DNA from 3 places in the Actinoplanes subglobosus genome. Region 1 is predicted to be linked to each of the others. Evidence: riboswitches for the same ligand, from Rfam matches in the RefSeq annotation. Region 1 holds a riboswitch; each other region holds the start of a gene.
What was found. A riboswitch is a leader RNA that binds a small molecule or an ion and turns the genes downstream of it on or off. The one in region 1 is predicted to bind S-adenosylmethionine.
Positions count from the first base shown of each region.

Region 2: another riboswitch for S-adenosylmethionine. It lies ahead of ACFO0C_RS42090 (GNAT family N-acetyltransferase); the one in region 1 lies ahead of ACFO0C_RS31195 (aminotransferase class V-fold PLP-dependent enzyme).
Region 3: another riboswitch for S-adenosylmethionine. It lies ahead of thrC (threonine synthase); the one in region 1 lies ahead of ACFO0C_RS31195 (aminotransferase class V-fold PLP-dependent enzyme).

Region 1 covers NZ_JBHSBL010000020.1:434,910-438,110, reverse strand. Annotated here, with positions in the region: gene ACFO0C_RS31200 (putative bifunctional diguanylate cyclase/phosphodiesterase) at 1-295, opposite strand, end outside; gene ACFO0C_RS31195 (aminotransferase class V-fold PLP-dependent enzyme) at 362-1,636, opposite strand; SAM riboswitch class IV at 1,653-1,767, opposite strand; gene ACFO0C_RS31190 (DUF1684 domain-containing protein) at 1,842-2,627, shown strand; gene ACFO0C_RS31185 (M20 family metallopeptidase) at 2,637-3,201, shown strand, end outside.
Region 2 covers NZ_JBHSBL010000028.1:374,918-378,118, forward strand. Annotated here, with positions in the region: gene dacB (D-alanyl-D-alanine carboxypeptidase/D-alanyl-D-alanine endopeptidase) at 1-1,201, shown strand, start outside; SAM riboswitch class IV at 1,238-1,354, shown strand; gene ACFO0C_RS42090 (GNAT family N-acetyltransferase) at 1,371-1,958, shown strand; gene ACFO0C_RS42095 (GmrSD restriction endonuclease domain-containing protein) at 2,172-2,786, opposite strand.
Region 3 covers NZ_JBHSBL010000017.1:418,962-422,162, reverse strand. Annotated here, with positions in the region: gene ACFO0C_RS19835 (GNAT family N-acetyltransferase) at 1-86, shown strand, start outside; gene ACFO0C_RS19830 (hypothetical protein) at 109-579, shown strand; gene thrC (threonine synthase) at 815-2,098, opposite strand; SAM riboswitch class I at 2,108-2,246, opposite strand; gene ACFO0C_RS19820 (GNAT family N-acetyltransferase) at 2,324-3,201, opposite strand, start outside.

The sequences.
Region 1 (3,201 bases):
CCTCGGTGAGTCCCTGGCAGATGGCGACGAACCCACCGCTGGCGGCCACGTAGCCGAGTGCCACCGCCAGCGACCGGACCCGCCGGTTACGCGGCAGGGTGGCGACGACCAGGCTGGTCAGCACCATGCCGTCGGTGATCAGGAGATCGCCGGCCTCGGCGTCCCGGAGCACACCGAACACGGTGAGCAGCACCATGCAGACGGCCAGCAGCACCGTCAGCAGCCGGTGCCGGCCGGCCCAATCCTCGTCGCTGAGCCTCCCGCCGGTCGGAAGCCGGTCGCGGAGCCTCGCCATCCACGTCACCACGAACGCAGCATCGGCCGCCCGGGGTGTGGATCACAGGAACGGCCGGGTTGTAGGTCAGGTGCGATCCGTGCCGAGCACCCCGGCCAGCGCCGCGACGATCCGGTCCACGTCACCGGTGGTGCTGCCCAGGCCGAAGCTGATCCGCAGCAGGCCGGGCACGCCGTCGCCGCACGCGCCGGTCCGGTCCGCCCCGGTCAGGCGGCGGACCAGCGGGTGGGCACAGAACTGGCCGGCCCGGACACCGATGCCGTGGTCGCGGCCCAGCCGCCGGGCCACCTCGGCCGGGTCGTGGCCGGACAGCGCCAGCGACACGATGCCGACCCGCGGGTGGTCCGGGCCGAACAGGCTCACCTCGGTGGCGCCGGGCACGCCGGCCAGCCCGGCGCGGAGCCGGGCCAGCAGCCGCTGCTCGTGGTCGCGCAGGGTGCTCCGGCCGGCCTCGGTGAGCGCCTCGCAGACCGCGGCGATCGCCACCGCGCCGAGCAGGTTCGGGGTGCCGCCCTCGTGCCGGGCCGGGCCGGTCGCCCAGGTCAGGTCCCCGGGACGGTCACCGACGGCGGCACTCGCGCCACCACCGGCGAGGTACGGCTCCGCCGCGTCCAGCCAGTCGGAGCGCCCGGCGAGCACCCCGGCACCGAACGGCGCGTACAGCTTGTGTCCGGAGAACGCGAGATAGTCGGCACCCAGGTCGTCGAGGTCGACGGGCACGTGCGGGGCGAGCTGGGCGGCGTCGACGACCACCCGGGCGCCGTAGGAGTGCGCCACGTCGGCGAGCTCCCGTACCGGCCACACCTCGCCGGTGACGTTGCTCGCCCCGGTGACGGTGACCACGACCGGGCCGGTCAGCCCGTCGAGCGCCGTCTTGAGCGCGGTGACCGCCTCGCCCGGCGACGACGGGGTGGCCAGGCGCAGCGGGTTCGGCCAGGGCAGCAGGTTGGCGTGGTGCTCGCCGTCGAACTGCACGGTGGTGGTGCCCGGTGGCAGAGCCCGGGCCAGCAGGTTGAGGGCGTCGGTGGTGTTGCGGGTGAAGATCACGGTGTCGCCGGGACGGGCGCCGACGAACTCGGCCACCACGTCGCGGGCCAGCTCGTAGGCGAGGGTGGACGTCTGGGAGCGCACCCCGGTGCCGCGGTGGACGCTGCCGTACCGCGGGAGGAGGTCCTGGACCGCGTCGGCGGCCGCCCGCACACAGGGAGCCGACGCCGCGTAGTCGAGGTGGACGAAGTCGCTGCCGTCCGAGACGACCTCAAGCGAGGAAGGGATGACCTCAAGTGAGGAAGGGATGACGTCGAGAGAGGAAGGGATGACGTCGAGAGAGGAAGATGGCATGACCGCGCCTCCACGGGTTCGCCGTTTGCCGCTGCCGGATGGCAGCGGCCCGGTCCTCACCCGGGGCACCCCGTCGCGAACGGAAGGGTTGCCGGCCAGCAAGCCGGGGCTGTGTGCTGGCACTCATGACCTGCCGCCGAAGTTAGCAGATGTCACGTCCACCGTCCATTTCCCATGCTCGAAGTAGGGATTAAAGTCATCTGTCATGACGACCTCGTTCCAGCAGCAGTGGGACCAATGGCACACCGAGCACGAGGGGCGGCGCGCCGATCCGCACGGCTTCCTCGCGATCACCGGCCTGCACTGGCTCACCGAGACGCCGCAGCGCATCGACGACGCCCCCGGCGCGTGGAGCACCGGGCCGTCCGGGGTCACCGTCGTCCTGGCCGAGGGTGAGTCGCTGACCACCGCCACCGGCACGATCACCGGCACGCACACGTTCGCGCCGATCGAGGAGCGCGGAGACGTGATCGTGGAGCACGGTGACGTGCACATCGAGATCGCCCGGCGCGGCGGCTACGACGTGGTGCGGCCGCGCAGCCCGCGGAGCCCGCTGCTCACCGCCTACACCGGCACGCCCGCCTACCCGGCCGACGAGAAGTGGGCGGTGACCGGGCGGTACGTGCCGTTCGACGAGCCGCGGGAGTACACCGTGGGATCGGTGGCCGAGGGCATCGAGCACGTCTACGAGTCGCCGGGGCGGGTCGAGTTCGAGGCCGGCGGCGAGTCGTTGTCGCTGATCGCGTTCAACGGGAGCACGCCGGGCTCGCTGTCCGTGCTGTTCACCGACGCGACCTCGGGGCTGACCACCTACGCCGCCAACCGGAGCCTGTCGGTGGCGCCGCCGGCCGCCGACGGCACGGTCACGATCGACTTCAACCGGGCCACGAACCTGCCGTGCGCGTACGTCGACTTCGCGACCTGCCCGCTGCCGCCGGCCGGCAACAGGCTGCCGATCGCGGTCGAGGCGGGCGAGCGGATTCCGTCGTAGAGTCCGTCCATGGAGGAGCTCGCGGAGCTGATCGCGATCCGCTCGACCGCGGACCGGCCGGACGAGCTGCGGCGTGCGCTCGACCTGCTGCTCACGGTCGCCGGCCCCGATTTCGTGGTACGGCGATTCGAGTCCCGCGGTAAACCGAGCGCCCTGCTGACCGTCCCCGGACGGACCGGCCCACCCCGGGTGATCCTCAACGCGCACCTGGACGTGGTGCCCGGTGAGCCGCATCAGTTCGTCCCGCGGCTCGACGGCGACCGCCTCTACGGCCGCGGCGCCCACGACATGAAGGCGGCCGCCCTCGTGATGACCCGGGTCTTCCGGGACCTGGCCGCCGGCCTGCCCTACGGGCTCGCGCTGCAGCTGGTCACCGACGAGGAGGTGGGCGGCTTCGACGGCACCGGGCATCAGGTGGCGCAGGGTGTCCGGGCCGGGTTCGTGGTCATCGGCGAGCAGAGCGGGCTGCGGGTGGTCACCGAGTCGAAGGGGATCGCCCGGGCCCGGCTCACCGCGTCCGGCCGGACCGCGCACGCCGCCTACCCGTGGCTCGGGGCGAACGCGCTGACCGCGG
Region 2 (3,201 bases), on a different contig from region 1:
GCTGCCGGCGTCGAACCAGAAACTGCTGACCGCGGCCGCCGCCCTGGAGGTGCTGGGGCCGGGCTACCGGTTCCGCACCAGCGTCCGGGGCCGCGGAAAGGACCTCTACCTGCGGGGACAGGGCGATCCGACGCTGACGTACACCCGGATCGACCGGCTCGCCGCGGCGGTGGCCCGGGGCACGACCAAGCGGTACGCCCGGCTGATCGTCGACGACTCGTGGTTCGACCGGGTGCCGCTCGGGCTGGACTGGTCGTGGCAGGACGAGACGTCCGCGTACACGGCCCCCGTCTCGGCGCTGACGTTCGCCGCGAACGGCCGGTTCGACACCGCCGCCGTCGAGATCCGGTACCGGGGAGTGGCCGGGAGCAGGCCCGCCGTACGGGTCTGGCCACCGGCCGGCAGCATCCGGGTCGTCAACCGTGCCGCCACCCGGGGCAGCGGCGACGCCGTCACCGCGGTACGCGTGCACGGCACGAGGACCGTCACCGTCAGTGGTGCGATCGGGGCGGGCCGGTCGGGCACGGCACTGGTGTCGGTGCCCGATCCGGCGGCGATGACCGCCGGACTGTTCACGGCGGCACTCCGGCGACACGGTGTGACGATCTCCGGGCGTACCCTCCGGGGAACCGTGCCCGCCGGCACCCGGGCGGTGACCGCCCAGTCGTCCCGGCCGCTCAGCGAGATCCTGCCGCCGTTCCTCAAGCTGTCCAACAACGGCATCGCCGAACTGCTGGTCAAGGCGATGTCACGGGCTGCCGATCCGGCGAGGCCGGGAAACTGGCCGACCGGCCTCACCGCCGCGACCAGCGCCCTCGGCCGCCTCGGCGTCGACACCAGGCTGCTCACCATGGGTGACGGATCAGGGTTGAGCCGCCGCAACTGGCTGACCACCGGGCAGGTGACCACGCTGCTGGAGAAGGCGCAGCGCCGCACCTGGTTCCCGGCGTTCCGCGCCGCGCTGCCGGTCGCCGGCAACCCGGACCCGATGATCGGCGGCACGCTGCGCAACCGGATGCGCGGAACCGCGGCGGCCGGCAATGTCCGCGCCAAGACCGGCACGCTGACCGGCGTCAACGCCCTCTCCGGTTACGTCACCGCCGCCGACGGCCGCAGCCTGGTGTTCTCGTTCGTCGTGAACGCCGCCGTCGCCTCCGCCGTCCCCCTCCTCGACGAGGCCGCGGTGGCACTCGCCGCCTGACCCACGGCGGCCGTCCGCGGTGATATGTTGCGCGCAGGTCATGAGCGCCAGCGTCAAGCCCCGGCTCGCTGGCCGGCAACCCTCCGCTTCGTGGGCGGGGTGCCCCGGGTGATGACCGGGTCCGGCGTGTCCCGCGCCGGGCAAGCCGCGACCTTCCGAGGTGACCCTCATGAATCATCCTGTGCTGTACGGCCGTCTCGTCCGGCTGGAGCCGCTCGCCCCGCATCACGCCGCCGGTCTGGCCGCGGCCGCAGAGGAGTCCCGCGACTCATACGACTGGACGTGGGTGCCGACCGCCGCGACCGCCGTCCGCTATGTCGACGAGCAGCTCGCCCGAGCCGGTCTGTCGCCGTACGCGCAGGTCAGCGTGCGGACCGGCCGCCCGGTCGGGGTCACCGCCTACTGGGATCCGCGAGGTGAGCCGCTGACCGCGATCGACGTCGGGTTCACCTGGCTGGCCGCGTCCGCGCAGCGCTCCGGGATCAACCTGGAGGCCAAGTATCTGCTGTTCAAGCAGGCTTTCGAGGGGTGGTCGGTGCGCCGGGTGGGCCTGAGCACCGACGCCCGCAACGCCCGGTCACGGTCGGCGATCGCCGGGGTCGGCGCCCGCTTCGAGGGGGTGCTGCGGAACTGGTCGCGGTCCTGGGCGCCAGGGGAGGACGGACGGCTGCGGGACTCGGCGCTGTTCTCGGTCGTCGCCGAGGAATGGCCGGAATGTCGGGCCTACCTGGAACATCGGTTGTCCGAAACGCGGTAGTCCATGTGCCCCAGAACGACCTCGACGAGAGGTACGGGGTTGGATGGCCGGGAGGAAGACGGTGCCGCGGCGGATCTCGTGGTGGGGCTGAGCGACCCGCCGGCCGGGACCGGGAGGCGATCCGCACCGGTGTGACGGCGCTCTGGCCGGGCGGCGCGATGGACCGGTGGTGGTGGCGCGGTCCGGAGGGCGACCTCCGGACCGCGGACCTGATCAGCTGGAGCAGGTGTTGAGCATGGTCTGGAGGGCGGTCTTCTCGCTGGACTGCAGGGTCAGCGAGTAGTAGTACTTCACCGCGATCCACATCTTGGAGTAGGTGCAGCGGTAGGAGCTGACCGACGGCTGCCAGGTGGACGGGTCCTGGTCACTCTTGGACTGGTTCACGTTGTCGGTGACCGCGATCAGCTGCGGGCGGGTCAGGTCGTTGGCGAAGCTCTGCCGCCTGCTGGTGGTCCAGGCGCTGGCGCCGGAACGCCACGCCTCGGCCAGCGGCACCACGTGGTCGATGTCGAGGTCGGAGGCCGCGGTCCAGGTGGCGCCGTCGTAGGGGGAGTACCACGAGCCGGAGGTGGCGGCGCAGGCCGAGCTGACGACGACGTTCGTGCCGTCCCGCTTCAGGACCGTCTCCCGGGTGTTGCAGGTCCCGGAGATGGTGATCCAGTGCGGGAACAGATCACGGTCGTAGGTGCTGGCGTTCGCCTCGGCGGCGACGGTCAGCGCGTTGAGGTAGGTCTGGGCCGTCGACTTCGACGGGATCCCGGTGGGGGCGGCCTGGGCGGGGGAGACCATCAGACCGATAGTGATCAATGCGGCCGTGACGCCGGCCATCAGGGGGCGGGGGGAGAGGGGCATGATCGGCTCCTTCATGTCGTCCGATTCGGACTACACAGATCTACGGGAGCCGGACGTCACCGGATGATGACGTTCATGAATTTCTTATGTCCGAACAAAAAAGATCAAACCCACCCCTGAAACAAGACCTTAACTTTTGTACGGGCTGTGAACGGCCCCGTGGCTGTCCCCGCGACGCGGTCCCGGTGCAGGACCGATCCGCGACCGCCGGGCTGAATGCGGCCCAAGCCGTTACCCCCCTCGATCGCCCTCCGTCGGCCTCGGTCACCTGCGTTGGCCGCCCAACTTCGCGTCGCCCCTCTTCGCGTCGCCCCTCTTCGCGTCGCCCCTCTTCGCGTCGCCCCTCTTCGCGTCGCCCCTCTTCGCGTCGCCCCTCTTCGCGTCGCCCGCC
Region 3 (3,201 bases), on a different contig from region 1:
AACTCGGTTTCGCCGACACCGGTGTCCGTCTGCCGCACCCGACCGTCCCCGCTCTCACCGAGTTGCAGATGCGCCGGCGGGTCTGAGATGGCCGGGCGCGGGTGGCACGTGACGCGGACGACGCTGACCGCGGTGAACGGGACGACCCTCGTCGGTCTGCTGCTGGCCCTCGGTACCGGCACGAAGGTCCGGCGGGGCCGGCACGGGGTGCTGATCGCGGAGAACTTCCGGTTCCGGATGCCGGCCGGCTCGTGCTTCACGGTCGGCTCGGTGATCATCACGAACCGGTCCGCCGAGTGGCTGCTCGCCGAGGAGCGACTGCGGCTGTTCACGCACGAGTCCCGGCACGCGAGCCAGTACGCGTTCTTCGGCCCGCTCTTCTGGCCCGCCTACTGGGTCGCGTGTGGCTGGTCGATCGCGCTGACCACGTCCTACGGGGTGCGCAACTGGTTCGAGAGGAACGCGGGCCTGGCCGACGGGCATTACCCGCTCGATCTCCCGCTGCGGCCGTGGGTCGTCAGGCTGCTGCGAAAGGAAGTTGGTCGGGAGGACGGACGCACAACGCCTCCGGGCACGTAGCCGTTTGGGTCAGCGCTGGATCGTTGGGACCCTCGGAGATTGTCGCCAAGCTCTGGTGAGGGGCCTCGTACGGCGTCGCGTCCTCCCGCAGAGAGCATCCTGCCCATCCGGAGATCGGAGTGCAAGTCCTCGGAGGAGGTAATTCTGACAACCGGCTGATCGCCGGTGACGGTCAGTGAGAGTTGGTCACGAATTGGTGACCTTCGCCCGTCTGCTCGGACGACCCGGAACAGGGTCAGCCGAGCAGGCCGGCCTCCCGGGCGCCGCGCAGCGACGGCTTGATCGTGTGGGTCGGTCCAACCTGGCCGGCGACCGCGTCGAGCGTCTTCAGGCCCTCGCCGGTGTTGTAGACGACCGTCTCCTTCGTGGGGTCGAGCTTGCCGCTCGCCACGAGCTTCTTGAGCACCGCGACGGTGGTGCCGCCGGCGGTCTCGGCGAAGATGCCGGTCGTCTCGGCCAGCAGCCGGATGCCCGCACGGATCTCGTCGTCGTTCGCGTAGTCCATCCAGCCGCCGGTGCGGCGGACGGCCTCGATCGCGTACGGCCCGGCGGCCGGGTCACCGATGTTGAGCGACTTGGCGATGCCGGTCGGCTTCACCGGGGTGATCACGTCGGTGTCGGCATGCAGGGCGACAGCGATCGGGTTGCAGCCCTCGGACTGGGCGCCGAACACGGTCCAGCCGCCCTCCGGGGCCTCGGCCAGTCCGATCTCGACCAGCTCGCTGAACGCCTTGTCCACCTTGGTGAGCAGCTCACCGGAGGCCATCGGGATGACCACCTGGGCCGGGATGCGCCAGCCGAGCTGCTCGGCGACCTCGTAGCCCAGAGTCTTGGACCCCTCGGCGTAGAACGGGCGGACGTTCACGTTCACGAACGCGGTGTCCTCGAACTCGTCGGTCTCCACGAGCTCGCTGCACAGCCGGTTCACGTCGTCGTAGGAGCCCTCGATGGCGACGAGCTCGCCGCCGTACACCGCGGTGGTGATGATCTTGCCGGGCTCGAGGTCGGCCGGGATGAAGACGATGCTCGGGACACCGGCCCGGGCCGCGTGGGCGGCGACCGAGTTGGCCAGGTTGCCGGTCGAGGCGCAGGAGAAGCGGTTGAAGCCCAGCTCCTTGGCGGCGGTCAGGGCCACCGAGACGACCCGGTCCTTGAACGAGTGCGTCGGGTTCTGCGAGTCGTCCTTGACGTAGAGCGGAGCCTCGATGCCGACCGCCGCGGCCAGCTGCGGGGCGGCGACCAGCGGGGTCAGGCCCGGGTCGAGGGTCACCCGGGTCGCCGGGTCCTGGCCGGCCGGCAGCAGAGCCGCGTAACGCCAGATGTTCTGCGGGCCCGCCTCGATCTGGGCCCGGGTCACCCGCGCGAGCGCCGCCTCGTCGTAGGCGACCTCGAGCGGGCCGAAACACTCGTAACAGGCGTGCTGCGCGGCCAGAGGGTACTCGGCGCTGCAGGCGCGGCAGATCAGGCCACGAGCGGGCGAGGCGGAGGTGTGCGAGGGCGCGTCGACGACAGACGTCATTAGAGTTTCCTCTCATCTTTCCCCGCGGCGACCTGCCGGAACGGGGACGGAATTAGCACCTGCCACACGCGGCTCGTCATCGAGAATCGCTGTGCGGTGGTTGCCGGGGCTTCGTCGGGCCGTATCCCTCTGCCCCTCTGGATGAGGTATTCAGTTGTTTCCAACACCTTACGACGAGATCCCGCGTACGCCACACGAAGTTCCCGAGGTGTGAGCGAACACCCTTCAGAACTCGGCGAGGCAGGAGATCTGGGTGGCCACCGGGCGGTAGCCAAGACTCTCGTTGACCGCGAGCATCGGCTTGTTCTCCTCGTCGTTGCTGGTGAAGGCGGCGCGTACCCCGGAGGCCGCGGCACGCCGCAGTGCCGCCGTCTTCACCAGCCGGGCCAGCCCCTGGCCGCGACGTGCCGGGACGGTGGCGGTCATGTCCGACCACATCCGGTCGCCGTCGCGCAGGACCAGCGAGAACGACACGATCTCCCCGCCCGCGACGGCGGCGGTGCTGGCGTCACGGTCCAGACCCGGTTCGTCCCAGATCTCATAACGCCACAACGGGTACGGCGTGGGCTGCGGCGGGGTCTCACCGGGCTCGTCGGTCGCGGCCGCCACGTCCGCCGCGTACAACGCCTCCTCCGCCACCTCACGCAGCCGCACCACCTGGATCCCGGGTGGCGCCGGCACGAACGGCCGATCGCCGAACCCGGTCAGGTCCAGGGCCGAGAAGCGCATCTCGCGGGACGGCTCGAACCCGTGGGCGCGGGCGAACCGGACCGCGTCCGGGGCGGCCCAGCTGCTCGCCCGCCGGACCCCGACCGACCGCAGGTGGCCGACCGCCTCGCCGAGCAGGGCGGCACCGAGACCCCGGCCGCGGTGCCGCGGGTGCACGTGCAGAGCGACCCGGCCGAACCCGGAATCGGCCGAGCGGGTGTCCCGGAACGCCGAGGTGAAGCCGACGATCCCGCCGTCCCTCTCGGCCACCAGGAAGATCCGGTCCCCGTCGGGTGGTGGCTCGGCGAACATGCGGCGGGTGGCCGCCTCGCCCCGGACCAGATAGGGATGGACCACGGAGCGGAGGGCGACCGCCCCCGCGGCGTCGTCGGGGC